One region of the Providencia huaxiensis genome, then DNA from elsewhere that is predicted to be linked to it. Evidence: predicted binding sites of a transcription regulator. Region 1 holds the regulator's gene; each other region holds the start of a gene.

Evidence for each region. Region 1 encodes Fur, which represses iron uptake genes when iron is present. Its sites were predicted from a motif close to ATAATAATGAGAACNACTATCAA; they were not measured.
Region 2: the regulator Fur is predicted to act here: its motif matches at 2,274-2,296, upstream of CYG50_RS04060 (TonB-dependent hemoglobin/transferrin/lactoferrin family receptor).
Region 3: the regulator Fur is predicted to act here: its motif matches at 3,157-3,179, upstream of CYG50_RS06610 (TonB-dependent receptor domain-containing protein).
Region 4: the regulator Fur is predicted to act here: its motif matches at 3,656-3,678, upstream of CYG50_RS20375 (TonB-dependent receptor domain-containing protein).

Annotation. Positions count from the first base shown of each region.
Region 1 is NZ_CP031123.2:709,025-714,204, forward strand. Features, by position in the region: gene ansB (L-asparaginase 2) at 1-163, shown strand, start outside; gene chiP (chitoporin ChiP) at 699-2,096, shown strand; gene CYG50_RS04665 (bactofilin family protein) at 2,263-2,796, opposite strand; gene fur (ferric iron uptake transcriptional regulator) at 3,431-3,880, opposite strand; gene fldA (flavodoxin FldA) at 4,150-4,677, opposite strand; gene ybfE (LexA regulated protein) at 4,832-5,125, opposite strand.
Region 2 is NZ_CP031123.2:567,471-572,650, reverse strand. Features, by position in the region: gene CYG50_RS04060 (TonB-dependent hemoglobin/transferrin/lactoferrin family receptor) at 1-2,259, opposite strand, end outside; gene CYG50_RS04055 (FecR family protein) at 2,394-3,335, opposite strand; gene CYG50_RS04050 (RNA polymerase sigma factor) at 3,338-3,835, opposite strand; gene CYG50_RS04045 (gluconeogenesis factor YvcK family protein) at 4,129-5,037, shown strand.
Region 3 is NZ_CP031123.2:1,118,328-1,123,507, reverse strand. Features, by position in the region: gene ppsA (phosphoenolpyruvate synthase) at 1-677, opposite strand, end outside; gene ppsR (posphoenolpyruvate synthetase regulatory kinase/phosphorylase PpsR) at 940-1,803, shown strand; gene CYG50_RS06615 (3-deoxy-7-phosphoheptulonate synthase) at 1,927-2,976, shown strand; gene CYG50_RS06610 (TonB-dependent receptor domain-containing protein) at 3,349-5,180, shown strand, end outside.
Region 4 is NZ_CP031123.2:4,019,911-4,025,090, reverse strand. Features, by position in the region: gene CYG50_RS20385 (efflux RND transporter permease subunit) at 1-2,338, opposite strand, end outside; gene CYG50_RS20380 (efflux RND transporter periplasmic adaptor subunit) at 2,335-3,429, opposite strand; gene CYG50_RS20375 (TonB-dependent receptor domain-containing protein) at 3,694-5,180, shown strand, end outside.

The DNA.
Region 1 (5,180 bases):
ACCAACAGGTTATACAACAAGAAATGCTGAAGTAGATGACAATTTATATGGTTTTGTAGCTTCAGAAAGGTTGAACCCGCAAAAAGCGCGTGTATTGCTGCAATTAGCCTTAACCCAGACTAAAGATCCCCAGCAAATTCAGGCATTATTTGAAAAATATTAATTATCAAAACAAGTGTTAATTCAATACAGCGGGGTGCAGTAGCCTGTACCCCGTTAGTTTTATTGTTGCTAAGAAATTTCATATTTATGTACGTTATTTTTCAGCATAACAACATTTATCCTAAGCATTTCACTCAATATCTGATTTTTTTTAAGACAATTAGGTCAATGTGGTGATAGAACTTTGAGAATTCCTACAAAATAGAAAAAATTAAGGTACAAACAGTTAATTTATTGATTTTATCTTGAACCCTTTCTTATGTGTATTCTCTATATATTTTTTATATTTATCAATTTATTACATTTTATTTTTAGCAAGGTCATCACTGGTGATAATGGCAATTAATTAAAATTAATGTGTCGTTGATCATATTTTGGCAACAAAGCCTGTATCTGTGTTGATAATTCGCGTTGCAAAAAATAGGCTAAATACATCGCAAGAGGCATAACTCATTGTGAATATTTAGATTTAAATGGAAAGTTAAATCGTATTTCGGCCGAAAAATAAAATTAAAAAATATTAGAGGAATACAAGAATGGTTAATAAAAATGTCAATACTGGCAGGAAATTGCTCGTCTTAAAAATTGCAATAGCGATGCTTCCTATTGGTTACCAGCCAATTATGCATGCGGAGCAATTTCTTGAAGATTCAAAACTTACTGGTGGCCTTTACTACTGGCAACGAGATCGTTCACGTAAGGATTTAGACCCAAATAGCGATAAATATAAAAAATATGCGGATAATCTTAAACACTCAACGTTTAATGCCAGCCTAGATTTCTCATCCGGCTACTTCCAGGACATCATTGGGCTTGATTTAGCCGGTTTTACAGCTATTGAGCTATCAAATAGTGGGCCTGCTGCGCCAAATGAAATCGGCTTTAGTGATGCGAAATCACGTTGGGATGAAAAATGGACAGGGGATCGCAGTGGTGTGACTTTTTATAAGGCTGCTGCAAAATTGAAATATGGCCCTTTCTGGGGGAGAGGCGGCTATATTCAGCCAACGGGGCAAACGCTTTTAGCATCCCATTGGAGTTATATGCCTGGAACATACCGCGGATTAGAGCTGGGTGGGGTGTTTGATTTTGAGCAAAATGGTGAACTCAGCATGTCTTATATGTGGACCGACCGCTATAAAGCGCCTTGGTACCGTAGTATGTATGACTTTCGTGAAGCGGATGGTAAAACTGGGATCAGCTATTTACACTCAATTGGCTTTAAATATGACTTTAAAAACAATCTAGTCCTTGAAGGTGCATATGGGCAAGCTAAAAGTTATATGGATCAATATTTTGCCAAGGTTTCGTATGCTACTCCTGTTGTAGGCCGTGACTTACGTATGTCTTATCAATTTTATGGAGCAAAAGACAAGGTTTCAGACGGCGGAGTTAACGATGTTTATGACGGTTTAGCTTGGTTGCAAGCGATGACATTAGGTTACACCTACGATGAATTTGATTTTAAAGTTGAGGGAACCTATGTAAAAGCTAAAGGTAATCAAGGTTATTTCCTACAGCGTATGACCCCTGGCTGGGCAACATCAAATGGCCGTATGGATATTTGGTGGGATGGCCGTTCAGACTGGAATGCTAATAATGAAAAAGCAGTAATGGCAGGTGTCATGTATGATTTAAAAAATTGGGATTTAGCCGGATGGAAGGTCGGAACCTCATATATTTATGGATGGGATGCAAAACCAAGTACGAATAGCCAATATGCTCAAGATGTACGTTTGAAAGAAAGTGCATGGAACTTTGATATTTTATATACCGTACAGTCAGGGAGAGCGAAAGATACGTTGTTTAAACTGCATTTTACCAAATATGATAACCATACAGATATTCCGAGCTATGGCGGTGGTTACGGAAATATCTTCCAAGATGAAAAAGATATTAAATTTATGGTGATGATGCCATTTACTGTATTTTAAAGTATAAAACATTTTAGTCACAATGACTGCTATAGGGGAAACCATGGCAGTCATTAAAGGGTATTACCTTATATTTTTAATAATGAATGAGATATTAGCGTAAGGATAAATGCCTATATTAAAGCTTAAAAATAAGGTGAGTATTTTCACCTTATTTTTATTGTAATTATAAAGATGCATTATTTACACTTTCATTGAGTATGAAAGTGTCTTGTTTTAGTTTATCTTTTAATACGGTAACTTTTTCTGAATGATGAGCTGGGTTTTTAACTTGTGCTTGACCAGATAAAATCCCACCTTTTTTAATTGATAAACTGCTGTAATGGATCGTGCCGTGGATTTCTCCATTATTTTCAATACAAATAGTATCAGAGTGGCATTCACCTTCAATTCGCCCATTTACCACCAGTTCTTTGCAGGTGATATTTCCTGTCACTTGGCCGTTTAACATGACTTTAACCATATTATCTTTTCCAGTTATATTCCCAATGACTTTTCCGTAGATATGCACTTGCTCATTAGAGGTAATATTTCCTTCAAAAATAACGTCCCTAGAGATAATCGTATTCGATTTTTCTTCACTAATAGTTGGAGTTGATAGTGTGACTTGTTCTTCTATCTTTATGGTCACTTCAGGCTCACTACTTATCGAAGGGGGCGTTGCTGTAGGTGCGGGCTTGTTTTGTCTTTTGGTGAACATTTTACTTACCTTTTTTTGATTGAAGTATACGATCAAGAACAGTATTGATAATGCAAACGAAAATAAGGCGATAGTTAAATAGCTAAAAAACCACCCTATTAAAGTAAGAAACCAGAAGAAAAAACTTGTATTGAGAAAAAGATATGTTTTTTTCATCAGTTAATCTCTTACAAATTACTAAAGTACTAAATAAGTTTAGTCAATAAATGTAATTACACATTTAAATTGTACGTTAACGTTATGGCTACATTTGAATCATTAACTCTCTAATCTAGAGTTAAAATTATAGTAAGGTAATAAAATAATTTTATATAGTATGAAACCCTAGAAATCATCTATAATATTATTTATATACTACTTTGATATGTAAGTGTAATTCTAGATAATAGAATATATTCATCGGTGAAATAATATAAAGGTTTTGATTTGAATTGCAACTATTATAGTTTCTAGGGGAAATTTTTACTAACTAAAAATTTTAGTGATAAATAGTTAAATTTAAGTTATTCACCAGAAATTATCACTAATCGATTGAAAAAATATCGATACTTAAAATAAAAAACCCTGATAAAGTTTATTATCAGGGTTTTGGTATTTTTAACCATTACGCTTTATCAACGATGGTTGAATACTATTACTCTTTTGCTTCGTGTGCGTCAGCATTATCACGGCAATCACCGTCTGCGCAATGACCATATAGATATAAACTATGGTTAGATAGTTTAATGCCATGGCGAGCAGCGATATTTTTTTGGCGAGTTTCAATGGATTCGTCAGTAAACTCAATCACTTTTCCACAATCTAAACAGATTAAATGGTCATGGTGATGTTGCTGAGTTAACTCGAATACAGATTTACCCCCCTCGAAGTTGTGACGGGTTACGATACCAGCATCATCAAATTGGTTTAACACGCGGTATACGGTTGCTAACCCGATCTCTTCACCCATATCGATCAGCTTTTTATAGAGATCTTCCGCACTGACGTGGTGGCACTCAGGCTCTTGAAGTACTTCCAAAATTTTTAATCTTGGAAGAGTGACTTTGAGTCCAGCATTTTTCAATGCTTTATTGTTGTCTGTCATGCGGGTTTGTCCTGTATCTTAAATCATAAATTTAACAATAATGAGACATTTTTAACATCAATACAGTTGTCTTCTAAACTGATTTACAATTATAGGCATGGAAAATAAAAATAGAAACCATGCATTGTCTCATTATTTTGATAATCTCTTGAGAACCTATCCTATTAGGATACCTTATCGGTTATTTTAGTTCACACCACTGGTTTAGGTGATTCATTTTGTGCAAAACAGTGGTGCAATCTATGGGTAAGGGTTCTTTATATGAACTATTAGCCTAAAATTTCAGCTAAAGACATTTCTTCAGAGATTTGTTTTACCCATGCATCAACACGTTCATCTGTTAGCTCAGGTTGACGATCTTCATCAATAGCTAAACCAATAAAGTGGTTGTCATCTGCCATGCCTTTGGATACTTCAAAGTGATAACCTTCTGTTGGCCAATGGCCAACAATAACAGCACCACGAGGTTCGATAATATCGCGGATCGTACCCATAGCATCACAGAAATATTCAGCGTAGTCTTCTTGGTCTCCACAACCAAATAAGGCGACAAGTTTACCTTCGAAATCAATTTCTTCGAGAGTAGGGAAGAAATCATCCCAATCACATTGGGCTTCACCATAATACCAAGTTGGAATACCGAGAAGTAGAATGTCAAAAGCTTCAATATCTTCTTTGCTACATTTTGCGATATCGTGAACTTCTGCTACATCTTTGCCTAATCTTTCTTGGATCATTTTGGCAATATTTTCTGTGTTACCTGTGTCACTTCCGAAGAAAATGCCTATGACTGCCATAAAGTGATTAACCTCTTGTTTTTCTAAGAGAGCTAGAGGCGATAATTTGCCTTCTAGAGCCCATTTAGAACGAAAATAGATAGAATATTACGCCTTATTCTGGCGAAAAAATGTTGCTAAGTCTGTCAAATTTGTGTGATTTATCAAGATAACGTTATTTGAGTATTGATGTATCGACATGCTCAAGTTGTGACATTAAAATTTCTTCGATCAATTCACTACGGCTTATATTTTTATCTTCAGCTAACTGATTCAATACCGCGACAGCTTCTTCGTTCAGCTTCAATTCAACCCTGCGCAATCCCTTCACTTTATCTCGTTTCAGTTGGTTGCGTTTGTTGATCCTTAATTGTTCATCCCGTGATAGCGGGCTTGTTTTAGGTCGCCCAGGCCTTCGTTCCTCAGCGAACAAATCTAGCGTAGTTCGATCTGTTTGTTCTTTTGCCATGTTTATAACTGCTAAAAGGGTGTGCCAGTAATTCAGCGCGCCATGATACCCTAGC
Region 2 (5,180 bases), 140 kb from region 1:
GTCTTCGCCATACTTCAATACGCCACCTAACCATGCGGGCCGTGAACAGAATTTATTTTTGCCGATCATGTGGGTAAAGGTCAGGTCTGCATACACAAAGCCTGCATCATAATTCAGTTGGTATTCAAACCCTCTAAAACGGGTTGCAACCAAGTTATTGCTGTATGCGGCATTACCAATATTAGGGCTAACCATTCCGGGTTTTTTACGGTCAATCGCTAAATTAATGTAGTTATCTACTCGAGTATCAAAATAGGCGATTTTCGCCACAAATCGGTCCTCTTCGATAAATAATTGCGGATAGTTGATGTTCATTCCCACTTCCCAAGCATTTGAACGCTCAGGTTTTAAATACGGATTCGGGAATTGGGTCGAACTACTGTGAGCACTACCAGTGGTTAACGTTTCTGTAATGGCTGGCGGGCGCCATGACCGCCCATAGCTGGTAAATAATTCCATCCACTCAAGATTAGGACGTACCGCTAAGCGAATGTGGGGTGAAAATGCCCCTTCTGAGTTATCAACATCCCAATTCTCAGTCGTCATAACAACTTTGCAATCACGTAACCTTCTGCCTGTACATGGGTTGTCTTTGGTATAAGGAAGTACGCCATAACGCATACTGGTTTGGCCTTTGAGAGAATAGTAGTCATAACGCACTCCCCCTTCTAATGTTAACCAATCATCGTATTCATAAGCCAAATTAGTAAATAATGAGCTCAATGAACGTTTTCCGTCCGGTGTCACGCCACTAGCTGCTTCACGTGTTGAACTACTACTCGCTTTGTCTTGGAAGGTTTCCAAACCATAATGCGCTTTTAATACATTGTTATGGTTAAATTCAATTTCTGAATGATTTTCAAGCTGTACCCCTACCGTTTTGACTCGAGTATCCATCTGGTAGCCATTATTATAAATTTGGCTCGTGGAATAGGTGTCTGTATTGTCTTTAGTATCAACAAAATACACTTTTCCCTTTAACTCAGTGCTCCATGGGTTATCGCTAAATTGAGTGTAATCAAGAGAATAATTTTTGGCGGTTACATCACTGAAACCGCTACTTTTCCACCCTAACTTGTAGGGCCATGTGCCACCTAAGTTCGTTAATGTTCCTGCATTTGGCGTTGCCACTTTGGTTTCTAAGTAATTAAATTGCAAACGCTGCTCATCACTTATATTCCAACCAGCTTTTGCTAAATAAGAGGTCATTCGGTAATTACTGTCATTAATGCGAGTGTGTTTTAATTGGTGTGCAAGTTCATCGTAATGTCCGGCCCCATTGTTGACTCGTATATTACCAATATTACCGTGAGTTCCCGGTTTATAATCCCCAAGGCGCCGTTCGCTTGCCGCAAACAGTAAATCCGCTTTTTCATTCCCTAATGCCAGCACACTACTACCAATAAAGTGCGTATTATTTGACCCTGTACTCGCATGCAATTTCCCACCAAAGGTTTTATCTTTCGATAAAAAATCAGACGCGTTGACAGTATTGAAGGTCGCCACCCCACCTAAGGTTCCACCACTCCCCATCCCACTCGTATTGCCCTTCTGTATTTCCACTCCAGAAAGCAGTTCTGAGTCGATATACATAGAACCATTGCGCTGGCCGTGTCCGCTTTTTTGAAAGTTTTGCCGCATGCCATCGATATTCATATTCACGCGACCATAATCCTGTATCCCACGGATATTCACAGACAAAGAAGGGTCTTGCTGGCTAACACTCGAATAGACGCCTGTCGTGAGTTCTAACACATCGGCTATGTGCTTTGGTGGGCGGTCATCAATTTGTTTTTTACTAATCACACTGACGGATGATGGACTGCTATATACCCAATCCCCTTGTTGGAGCTGGCTTGCTGTGACAGTAATATTATCCAGTTTGATCACTGAATCACTGGTAGCAGGCGCGATACGCTCAATGGTTATCCGGTTATTTTGCAACTGATATTGCACAGGGTTTGAAGCAATTAATCGACGTAACCCCTCCTGTAGCGTAAAACTCCCCTTCAAGCCTTGAGTTTGTAAACCATTAACTTCTCGGCTCTGAATGATAATTTCTACCTTTGCTTGCTGGGCAAATTGCAGCAAGCTGTTTTCAAGCGAACCCGCAGCAACAGAAAATATGATTTCCTGTTGTGCAGGCGCTACCGCTGAGTTTGCCTGTGCTAGACTAAAAAATGAAAATGCAGGTAACGTAAATAATGCAAGGTGAACACAAAGTGTCGCTTTTTTATAGTGGTGCTTTTTTTGAGTCATTTCCCATTCCTAAAATGATAATGGTAATAAAAATCATAATCACTTAGGTTAAGACGCGAAAATTAGGAAAACCCGTAAATAAATTTTTATAAAATAATTCGGTATCACTTAATATCTATACTACTTATTCATAATCAATAGATTAAAGTAAAAAATGGGATTTCATAAACGGATAAACCGTACGATGACACCAGATGCGTCAGCCCACTATCGAGTGCGTTAATCTGTAATACACCACTAATGTGCCCTACTGGCTCCTCAGCCAATAAAATAATTTGCTTGTCACGGTAACGATTTATTTCAGCAATAACTTCTGGAAATATTTGCTGTTGAAAAATAATTTGCCCTTCGCGCCATACTGTAGAATGCGAATTAACCATGGAAGCCATAGGTGTTATCTCTGATTGATATTGTGTGAAGTTTCCTGCTGGAATAAGCATTTCCTGCCCTGATAATAGCGACACCTTTACGCTGTGTTGATAAACACTGACCACCACTTCGCTATTTTCATTATCAATTGAAAATTCAGTACCAAGCGCCTGAGTTATGCCATTTTTCGCCATAACCTGAAAAGGCCTTGGTTCCGTATCCGTTTTTGGTGCGACGGTGAAGTAAGCGCGTCCCCGTAATAAATTGACTTGCCGGTACTGCGAATTAAACGCTAATTGCAACTGTGCGCCACTGTCGAGATCTACACGGCTACCATCCGGTAAGGTGATATGCTGTATTTCACCGGTTTTCGCATAGTAATCCACTTGCTGTGTATATTGAAAATACCAAATTGACATGGATAACACACTCACTAACACAGCCGCGGCGATCGATAAACCAACATAGCGAGGGAGTCTCTTTTTTTTCATTCCCTGTTGATTTTCAGCTGTTTTTTGTCGTGGTTTATTCGCCGTTAGTGCCCATAATTGCCGAGCACGGAAGTAAGCTGATGCATGTTGTTCTGACGCATTAAGCCAAGACTGGAACGCTGCATTCTCTTGTGATGTCAACTCGCGATGCGTTGTTTTCACAACCCACATTGCGGCTTTGTTTTCAATTTCAGATGGACTATCAGATGGCTTCATGACTAGTCTCTCCATTTATGAATTAGCATTGCCAATGCACTGGCTAAATGTTTTTCGACTGTACTTAATGAAATATTTAAATGCTGCGCCACTTCCGTTTGGGTTAGTCCTTCTTCTCGATGCAAGCGAAATATCTCCTGAGTCCTGAATGGCAAAGTTTGGATAATTTTTTGAATTTGTTCTAGTTGTTGATCATGAATGACAGTGGCTTCTAGGCCTTTCACCCGCGATGGGATCTCTTCCCACTGTTGGTCACTGATAGCCATTAATCGTTGTTTTTTCTGTAGGCGGAAATGGTCGACCATCAGGTTTTTCGCAATTCGATACAAATAAGCATCAAAATCTTGAATGGCAGGGTTTTTCATCAACTCGGCCAACCGAGCAAAGCTTTCCTGCGTGATATCCATACTTAAACTATGGTCTTTAAGGTAGATGTTCAGATAACGACATAACGACGACGAATGGCGAGCAAACAGGCGCTGTAATTCTGAATCAGACATATTGATCCATAAAATAAACAATGAAAATGAGAATTATTTACATAATATAGATAATAATTTAAAATGAAAACTCTCTCGCGCATTTTTCCGTCTAAGGCCCACATCAATACAGAATCATCTCTTTTATTGTTTTTTGTCACAGTACTTAAGCTAAGAATGATGTTTTATGGTAGATTAATGCCCAATTTATTTTAGTCGCCATAGAACGGGCTTTAGCGTAAAAAAACCGCATTCGTAACTCGCTGGTTTACTTGCTTTTATAAGTACTGGAAATTAACTGATATAGGAACACTATGCCGAATTGCAGTCTGGCGGATCTCAGACATGTTGTCGCTCTAGGTGGCGGGCATGGACTTGGTCGCGTGATGTCTTCACTTTCTTCTTTAGGTTCTCGTTTAACGGGTATTGTTACCACAACCGATAATGGAGGTTCGACGGGTCGTATTCGTCGTTCCGAAGGCGGGATCGCTTGGGGAGACATGCGTAACTGTTTAAATCAGCTAATTACTGAGCCGTCTATTGCTTCAGCGATGTTTGAATACCGTTTCAGCGGTAATGGCGAGCTTTCAGGCCATAATTTAGGTAATTTAATGTTAAAATCATTAGACCACCTAAGTGTGCGCCCGCTAGAGGCCATAAATCTTATCCGTAATATGCTAAAAGTTGATGCGCAGTTGATCCCAATGTCGGAATCCCCTGTTGATTTAATGGCTATCGATGAAATGGGCAATGAAGTATACGGTGAGGTGAATGTTGATGCCTTACATGAAATCCCACAAGAGTTACGTTTGTACCCGACCGTCAAGGCGACGAAAGAAGCCTTACAGGCCATTCACCAAGCAGATTTAATTATTATCGGCCCTGGCAGTTTTTTTACCAGTTTAATGCCATTACTGCTTTTGGATGAAATTGCGGCTGCACTGCGCGAATGTAAAGCTCCGATGATTTATATTGGCAATTTAGCGAAAGAAATTAGCTCCCCTGCAGCCAACCTGTCTTTGCCTGACAAACTAAAAATGATGGAACATTATATTGGTTGCCAAAAAATTGATGCGTTAATCCTTGGCCCACGGACACAAACAAGCAATATCAGCCCAGAACGCAAAATAATCCAACGAGTACTCGAAGCAGACGATATCCCATATCGTCATGATAGAAAGCTGTTACTACAAGCCATCGAAGAAACCATCAACTTGTTATAACCCCCCACCTGCCATTCCGCTGCTAAATACTCGCAGCGGAAAACTTTCCCTAAAATTAGCCCTATGTTTCCCGTATTTCCACTAAATCTATTTTCAAAATACTTTGCGTTGTGGGTAGGCGGCAAGTGAAGGCAGCTCGGGGA
Region 3 (5,180 bases), 410 kb from region 1:
TACGCAGAGGTGATAAATACGACTTGGTCGAAACCCGATTCAGTATCAATCGTAAACATAACACCCGATGAGGCTAAATCTGAACGTACCATACGTTGAACGCCCGCGGACAACGCTACACCGCGGTGGTCATAACCTTGGTGAACACGATATGAAATCGCACGGTCATTAAACAGTGAAGCAAAAACGTGTTTGATCGCAACTAATACTGCGTCTATCCCTTGAACGTTAAGGAATGTTTCCTGTTGCCCTGCAAACGAAGCGTCAGGCATATCCTCAGCGGTTGCCGATGAACGGACAGCAAATGAGGCTTCCGCTTCACCTTCTGACAATTGCGCGAATGCATCACGAATATCTTGTTCCAACTCCTTCGTCAGTGGGGTATCAATCACCCATTGACGGATCTGAGCACCTGCTACAGCCAGTTGGTTCACATCATCAATATCCGTTTCATCTAGCAGGTTATAAATGCGCTGATTTACACCGCTCTGCTCCAGAAAATCATTAAACGCCTGTGCGGTTGTCGCGAAACCGTTAGGTACGGATACTCCCAGATCAGATAAGTTAGTGATCATTTCACCGAGAGAAGCATTTTTGCCTCCTACACGGTCAACATCATTCATCCCTAATTGGTTATACCAAAGTACATTACACGGAGTGAGGCCATTTGTGGACATTGAAAGCGATCCTTTTATAGCAATTTAGTGACAGAGTACAAATCGTAAAAAATCTCGTTGGCGAAAATTCGCCTCGTGAAATAGACTAGCACAGACGATAAGAGAAGATGGACTGGTGAATCGTTCCATCACTGAAGAAAACTTTTTTGTTCTAAAAATCGTTCAAAAAATGGCTATAGTTCCCCCTACAAACTAATTTTTAAACTTTAAACAAAGATAATATCTCCCAATATCCAGTGATAAATACAATAAGAGACGAATAATGATGACCGAATTAGGAACAATGAATAATATGGCAAGCCAAGTTCAACGCACTGTTTTTTTTATTTCTGATGGGACAGCGATCACCGCTGAAACTTTGGGGCACGCCGTACTTTCTCAATTTCCTCTGTCATTTATTTCTTATACTCTGCCGTTTGTGACAAGCGAAGCCCGCGCCCAGGAAATTAAACAAAAAATTGATATTATTTTCCAAGAAACCCAGTTGCGCCCTTTAGTGTTCTATTCGATTATCTCCCCTGAAGTAAAGCAAATCATCACCCAAAGTGCCGGGTTTTGCCAAGATATCGTCCAAAGTTTAGTCGCCCCAATTCAAAAGGAAGTTGGCCTAGAACCCGAGCCGAAACTCAACCGAACTCATGGTTTGTCTATGCAGAATATGAATCAATATGATGCACGTATAGCTGCCATTGAATACACTCTAGCTCATGACGATGGGATTTCTTTACGTAATTTAGACCAAGCCCAAGTGATACTTATTGGTGTTTCACGTTGTGGTAAAACGCCAACAAGTCTCTATTTAGCGATGCAATTTGGTATCCAAGCCGCAAACTACCCATTTACGGCTGATGATATGGATAACTTACAGTTACCTGTAGCGTTGCGCCCATATACTCATAAGTTGTTCGGCTTAACTATCAGCCCTGAACGGTTAGCAGCCATTCGTGAAGAGCGCCGTGAAAATAGCCGTTATGCATCCATCAGGCAATGTCGTATTGAGATAGCGGAAGTGGAAGCTTTATTTAGACAAAATAAAATCAATTACTTAAATACAACGAACTATTCTGTTGAAGAGATTTCTGCAAAAGTGATTGATACCATGGGCTTACAAAGACGAATATTTTAATCAATACTAATAAAAAAAATATTCATTCCTGCTAAGTTGGAGGTTGAAATTAAGCCACATTCGTTTATTGTGATCTTAATCACTTATAGGGCATATGCCTATTAAAGTTTTTTGAGAAAGAAAATGCACAAAACTGATGAATTACGTACTGCGAGAGTGGATAGCTTAATTACCCCACAAACTCTCGCTGATGAATTTCCTATTTCCCAAAAAGTTGCTGACAACGTGACAACGTCACGTAAACGAATTGAACAGATTCTATCTGGTGAAGACCCTCGTCTACTTGTCATTGTCGGCCCTTGTTCGATTCATGACATCGATGCCGCTATTGAATACGCGAAAAAATTAAATGTATTAAGAGAACGTCATCAAGACCGTTTAGAAATTGTCATGCGAACTTACTTTGAGAAACCGCGTACTGTCGTTGGCTGGAAGGGGTTAATTTCAGACCCTAACCTCGACAATTCTTGCCAAGTCAATACAGGCATCCGCTTAGCACGCAAGTTACTGATTGAAGTTAACCAATTAGGGCTAGCTACAGCAACCGAATTTCTTGATATGGTTACTGGACAATATATTGCAGACCTCATTAGTTGGGGAGCTATTGGAGCCCGTACAACAGAGAGCCAAATCCATCGTGAAATGGCATCCGCACTGTCTTGCCCTGTTGGTTTCAAAAATGGGACTGACGGTAATATAAATATTGCTATTGATGCGATAAGAGCGGCAAAAGCACAGCATATGTTTTTATCACCAGATAAAAACGGGCAAATGACGATTTACCAAACCAGTGGTAACCCGCATGGGCATATAATTATGCGTGGCGGTAAACAGCCTAATTACACTGCCGGTGACTTAGCCGCAGCTTGCGACAAACTACGTAAATTTGAATTACCAGAGCATTTAGTGGTCGATTTCAGCCATGGTAATTGTCAAAAAATTCATCGTCGCCAACTCGAAGTTGCACGAGATATTGCGGAGCAAATAAAAGATGGCTCGACCGCTATCAGTGGAGTGATGGCAGAAAGCTTCTTAGTTGAAGGCACACAAAAAGTGGTTTCTGACCAACCGTTAGTTTATGGCCAATCTATTACCGACCCATGTCTTGGTTGGGAAGATACCGAACAACTTATTGAAATTCTTGCTCAAGCTGTTGAGTCACGCTTCAAATAAGCTTAATAACGCCAATCTATTTCTTACAATAAGCCTTTTAGTGAAGTAAAAACTAAAGGGCTTTTATATTTTATAATAAATATAATTATCATTTAAATATAACCAAAACGATATAATGATTTAATCATTCAAACAAAAACAGTATTTTAATCTAAAAACTTCTTGACCCACCTCTCACTAACGATAATAATTCTCACTACGAACTAATTTATCCGTCAGGTAACCCGTAGCCTAGCCCTTGCTATTCGCTGCAACATTACAGAGCCATCTAGTTCAAATAAACAAATACGCTGTACAAATACTCATTGCATGCCACCCAGATAACTTATCCAGGCAGCCAGCAAATTCTGAAACTAAAGGAAAGGATTTCCTATGCTGTTTAAATCGATGCCTGCATCACTCCATCAAAATCATAGAATATCACTCTCAGCTCTTACTGCTACTGTCGTAATGACCGGGTTTAGCCACACAGTCTTGGCTGAAAATTCATCGACTCCAAAAGCAATGTCAAAAACGGATACCCGCGACATTATTCACGTTTCAACCTCGCCTCTTAGTTTAGAGAATATCGCTGTAGCAGAACAAGTCGATGTAATTGATGCAAAAGCACCTGAATATCAATCTGCAACATCCGCCTTAGATTTACTAAAAGGCCAAGCTGGGATATTTGTTTCTGGTTCCAATAGCACTTATGGCCAGGGCATTCAAATGCGAGGTTATGATTCACGAGGTGTTAAAGTCACTGTTGATAATATCACCCAAGACTTTTATTCCGGCTTATATGAAGCCACATTTATTGACCCCACCTTAATAAAAAAAGTCTACGTCCATAAAGGCGCATCATCTGTACATCATGGCGGCGGTGCATTAGCTGGAGTTGTCTCATTCAAAACAATAAATGCAGCTGACATATTAAAGCCAGGGCAAAAACTCGGTGGCCAGGTATTCAGCGGTATTAACCGTAATGACCACGGTTACTATGCAGGTGCAACGCTGTTGGGCAGAACTGAATCAACGGATACCCTATTCAGCTATAGTCAACGTAAAAAGTACCTACTCGGCTCACCCGAATTTGAAGAGGTTGATAATACTGAACAGCTAAGCAACTGGATGCTCAAAAGTAGTTGGCTTGCCCACCCTTCATATAACTTGACGTTACAATTAAAAGAATACCGCAACAACAGTTTAGGGGTAAAACAACCCGCTAAACCTTCAGAAAAAAATAGATATCCAAATACACCGCATGAAAGGCAAAGCCATCAGCGAGATATTGCCATTAGCCAATTTTTTACACCCAAAAATGAGATAAATTGGCAAGCTCAGTGGGATGTTTATTATACAGATTTATATTTAGATCAAACTGATACAATTAAGGTCAAGAGCAAACCAAAAGAGTATGGCTCTGAAGCGCGAAATCAATATACCTATGGGACTAAATTTACTAATAGCTTCACGTTACCTATGTATAACTGGGTAAATCATCATATTCAAAGTGGTTTCGAATATTATCAGCAAAAGCAAACGTCGAATCAGTATGCAATAAGTTATCCACCGGCAGAACTCGACAACATGTCAGGCTGGTTGGTCAATGACATGACATTGCATCAATTACCGTTAACTTTATCAATTGGAACGCGCTTTACACAATACCGTGCATCGAGGGATAATTTCCCTGAAAGTAAACATACCAACTTGTCATCCCGTATGGCTGTTAGTATTACTCCCACCCATTGGCTCAATCTTTTTTCATCATACGCTGAAGCATACCGTACCCCACGTATGTCCGAGCTTTATAACAATTCAAACCATTTCACTATACCCTTTTTTGGTACTTCCTCGAACTTTCGCCCATCGCCTGATTTACTTCCAGAAACGAATAAAACCCTCGAAACAGGCGTAAAATTCAGTTTTGATGGGGTACTTATTGATAATAGCGACCTTCAATTTGGTTCAACCTACTTTAAGACCAAATCTAAAAACCATATTGCCCTTGAAGGCCTCTATACGCCAAGGTATGGCCAATGGTTCCCCGATGAACTTTATTATATCAATATCCCCAGTGCATCCATTTATGGCATCGATAGCTTTATAAGCTACAGAACACCGTGGTTTGAATTAAATATCAATCACAATAAAACCACAGGTAGAGAAGACGGCTCTCATTATTCTCTTTCGTCTATACGCCCTGAAACACTAACGACTCG
Region 4 (5,180 bases), 1.3 Mb from region 1:
CAATATTAGCAACAGATTTAATCGGGACGTTTTGCCCATTTTGGCTTCTTACATATAAATTATTCAGCACATCAATATTATTTTGCTGGGACTCCGGTAAAATCACCTGTACGGCTAATTGCCTATCTGGCAGATTAAACTTAGCGCTACGTGAATTTGCCTCCCCCATAGTCGCAATGCGTAGTGTGTTTGCAATCTCTTCCACACTGATGCCTGTTCGGGCAACATCTACCACATTAGGTTTAACAATCAATTCTTTACGTAATAGCGGTTTCATAACTTGGACATTTTTAAACCCATCAATTTTTGCCATTGCCTCGCGCAATTTTTGCATCGATTTTTCGAGTTGTTCAGGGTCACTCCCTGTAAACATTAACGAAAATTCTTTTCCCCCATTACTGTTGCTGAAAGTGTAACGTGCATCCGTTTTTTGGCTTAACCACTCAGAGATAGCCAGCTCAAATTCTTTTTGTGATAATTCACGCTCACTGGGCTCAGTTAAGGTTAAAATCATTTCGCCTTTGTGCTGAGCAACGCCTTCTGAGTCATCCGCAATTCCGGCAATCGAGTAGGCCGATAAAATTTCCGGCCTATCTTTTAGCTGTTTGGCAATTTCATTAATTTTTTTCTGCGTTTGCTCAACAGGCGTTCCCGGTGGCAGCTCAATATTAATTTGGCTAACACTGATATCACCATCTGGCATGAACCCCACAGGCAAAAAACTGGTTATCGCCACTGAACCAAACAGAAACCCACCAGCTAGCATTGATGCGAACTTGCGGTGTTTTAGTGTCATCGATAAAAAACGGGTATAACGCGCTATCCAATTTGCTGTTTTAACGCCTTCATGGGCACCTTTTTGTGGCAATAATACATAGGCTGCCATTAATGGCGTAACTAACCTTGCCACCAACAAGGAAGACAACACAGCGGCAGAAACGGTAATGCCGAATGGTACAAAATATTGCCCCACAAAGCCGCCAATAAAACTAACGGGTAAAAATACCGCGACAATCGTTAGCGTAATGGCAACAATCGCAAAACCTATTGCATCAGAGGCTTTCAATGCAGCAAGATACGGCCGCTCACCGCGTTCAATATATTTTTGGATATTTTCAATTTCAACAATCGCATCATCCACTAAGATGCCAATCACTAACGTCAGGGCCAGTAATGTGATGCTATTTAAGCTGTAATCAAATAACATCAAAATAAAAAAGGTCGGTAATATCGATAGAGGCAATGCCACTGCTGCCACCAAAGTGGCTCGCCAGCTTTTCAAAAAGAAAAATACGATAACGATGGTTAAAAAGGCCCCTTCTAATAAGGTTTGAATCGTTAGCGTAAAGCTCGATTCCGTGTATTTGACCGTCGATGAAACCAAGCTTATTTCAACATTTGGGTTGGCTTTTTGTAGCTTTTCCAGTGCTTGTACAACGCCCTGAGCTACCTTGGTATCACTAGAGCCTTTTGCACGATACACCGCAAACCCGACAACCTCTTTACCATCAAGTTGCGAAATAGATTTCACATTTTTATGGCCATCATAAATATTAGCGATTTCCCCCAACCTGACAGATTTTTGGTTATCAATGGGTAGCATGATGTTTTTAATATCATCTACTGCCTGTTTTTCCCCTAAAACACGAATAGTATGCTGTAACCGATTGTATTTTGCGTTTCCCCCAGCAGAATTCTGATGATTATTTTTCAATATTTCATTGATACTCGCTATCGATAACTGCATTGCAGCGAGTTTATCTGCGTCCGGCTCAATGCGAATTACTCGCTCTGTATCCCCTAACCGACTGACCTTTTGCACCCCTGGCACAGTAATCAACTGCTTACTCACGGTGTCATCGACAAACCAAGACAAATCGGCGATAGATTCGGTTTCAGATGAAACGGCATAACGTAAAATCGCCCCGCCTTCGACATCAATACGGTTAATTAACGGTTCGTCGATAGTTTGTGGCAATTCCCCACGAATTTGCCCAATTTGTTCACGTACATCGTTAGTGGCGACATGGGCATCAACACTTAAATCAAATTCAATGGTTGTCGTTGATGCGCCTTCACTAATCGATGAGGTAATATGGCGGATACCGGGGATCCCAGAAACTGCGCGTTCAACTCGCTTTGTGACGGCATTTTCTAACTCTGTCGGTGATGAGCCATCCTGTGTGACAGTAACCGTAACAATCGGAAAGGTAATCACTGGGTTCGCAGTGATAGGTAATTGATTAAAAGAGAAAAGCCCAGCGATTGTCAGGGCTAAAAAAATCACAATAGTTGGGATTGGACGCGTTATCGCCCAAGACGATAGCTGTAGCTTCATTGCGGTGCCCTTACAGGAACAACTTTATCATCTTCAGATAAAAAGGCTTGAGCGTAAGTCACCACGTCAAGGTTAGCCGCTAACGGGCTTAATATTTCAACATGACCATGTTGAATTTTACCTATTTGGACGGGTTGTTTTTCTACGCGCCCATCATTTGCCACACTAAAAATAAAACGTTGACCATCAGGCTCCGTACGAATCGCACTATAAGGCAGTGATATGTATTCACGCGGTGAATTGGTATAGGTCATCGTACCGGTTTCCCCTAATCTCATCGATTGAACGGGTTCGGTTAGCGTCACTCTAATTTTTCCTAATTGGGTTAAAGCCTCTATTTTGGGTGATATATAACGTAGTTTTCCCGAAATGACCGTATTGTTATTCACTTTCATCATAACGGGGTTATCCCCAAGGATGCGGGCTAATTCAGAGGGGTGTGCGAGGGCTTCAAACTCTAGCTCGTTATTTTCGATTAGTTTAAATAACAATGCGTTATCGGATAGCGTACCGCTCATTGCATGGCGCTCGCTGATCACACCTGCAACGGGCGCAATAATTTTTGCTTTATCTTCTTGGCTTTGCTCACGCCTTAGTTGGGCTTGTAATTGGCGTAATTCTGCCCGACTTGCTGTGAGAAGTGCATTTTGCGCTGCAGCTTCGTTTTTTGCTTTTCCAAAGTCATTTGCTGAAATGACGCCTGTTTTAGCCAGCGGAGACAAGCGCTGAAGCTCACTTTGTGACTGCCTACTGAGTGCTTCTTGCTGTTTGATATAAGCCGCAGCCTTATCAATTTCAGCTTTCAATTGTTGTACAGCAGCACTTTGGATTGGCGATTCTAAGGTGGCAAGCAATTGGCCTTTCTCCACCCACTCCCCTTCTTCCACAAATACTGCGGTGACGATTTGTTGCTGTAATGGCGAACCGATAGAAATTTCATTTCGCGCCACAAATTGGCCAGGAAGGCTAACCGCATCCGCAACTTTAATTTTTTGCGGATGCGTCACACTTAAGCGTATTTCTTCCGCTTGTACCCCTTGAGCCACTGCCATAATAAAACAGCATAAAATGGCTAAAAATGTATGTTTCATATAATTCAAATTTTTCTAGTTAACGTTGGCACTAGAGTAAATTTGCGCATCCCCAAACACCATAAACCAAAGTTAAACCTTAATTTTTCGTTAAGCTTGGTAAAAATGGTAAAAAGGGGGAAAACACTGTAGGTGAAAATTCTTAGCTGAGATCAAATATTGCTCATAAATTAGCTAGCTCATTATTTATTTTTGATATGTTTTAGTGATAGTATTCGCAAACAATATAATTATCATTCTCATTTATATTTCCTAGGGATAACTATGACTTCGCAATATCACTACACCCTGATTGCCGCCGGTGTTTGTGCGGCTTTATCTTCATTTAGTGCTACAGCAGCAGACAGTAAAACAGATACCATGGTCGTCAGTGCGTCAGGCTTCTCGCAACAACTGCGTGATGCTCCTGCTAGCGTGACTGTGATCACGGCAGACCAGCTACAAAATAAACCTGTTCGTGACCTCGCCGATGCGGTTAAAGACGTGGAAGGGGTAAGTATCGTTGGTGCTGCCAACAAACAAGATATTAATATCCGTGGCTTACCCGGCGAATACACGTTGATATTGGTCGATGGGCGTCGTCAAAATAGCCGTGAATCACGTCCAAATGGGAGTGGTGGTTTTGAAGCGGGCTTTATGCCACCTGTTGAAGCGATTGAACGCATCGAAGTGATCCGTGGACCTATGTCCTCCCTGTATGGTTCTGATGCGATGGGTGGTGTTATCAATATCATCACCAAAAAAGTGACCAATGAATGGCACGGTAGTGTGACAACAGGCGCGATTATCCAAGAAAATAGCGATAGCGGTAATTCAACCGACGGTAACTTCTACCTATCAGGCCCATTAATTCAAGATAAACTCGGCCTGCAATTATATGGTGGTGGGGACTATCGTCAGGAAGATAAAATCGCTGATGGCCATCACAAGAAAGATAATAAGAGCCTAACCGCAAAACTGACGTTTACCCCAATGGATAACCAGACTTTCTTATTAGAAGCGGGTAGAACCACGCAGGAAAGGGAAGAAAAACCGGGTTACTCCCTTGCACCAACCAGTGAGTTTAATGGTAAGCCAAGAGCAAATAAACACTCTGAAATCCATAATGACCGTAACCATTTTGCTTTAACCTATAAAGGGGACTGGGATTCATTCAATACTGAGTTGAGTGTTTATCAAGAAAATACGAAAAAAAGAACCAAAACAGACATAACAGACCCTGCGACTAAAATTACAGAATATCGTTATGACGCACGAGTACCCGAAATTACCAATACTGTCGTTGATGGAAAAGTCGTGGCGTTTTTGCCGGACAATATCCTAACCGTTGGTGGTCAATTTCAGTATGCGAAACTAAAAGACACCTCAGCAACAGGTTCATCAACAACTGAAAATGCGAAGATGACCGCGGAACAACACGCTTTCTTCTTAGAAAATGAGTTCACGGCAACAGAGAATCTGATATTGACGGGTGGGTTACGTTTAGATCACCATGAGTTTTATGGCGACCACTGGAACCCAAGAGGTTATGCCGTCTATTACCTCACCGATGAGATAACCATTAAAGGGGGCGTTTCATCTGCATTCCGCGCGCCAACATTACGTGAAATTAGCCCGACTTATGGAACGTCTACTGAAAAAGGCTTAGGCATCATTCATGGTAACCCTGACCTGAAACCCGAAAAAAGTGTCAGTGAAGAAATCAGCATTGCCTATAACCATGAGTCAGGCTTTGATGCGAGCTTAACATT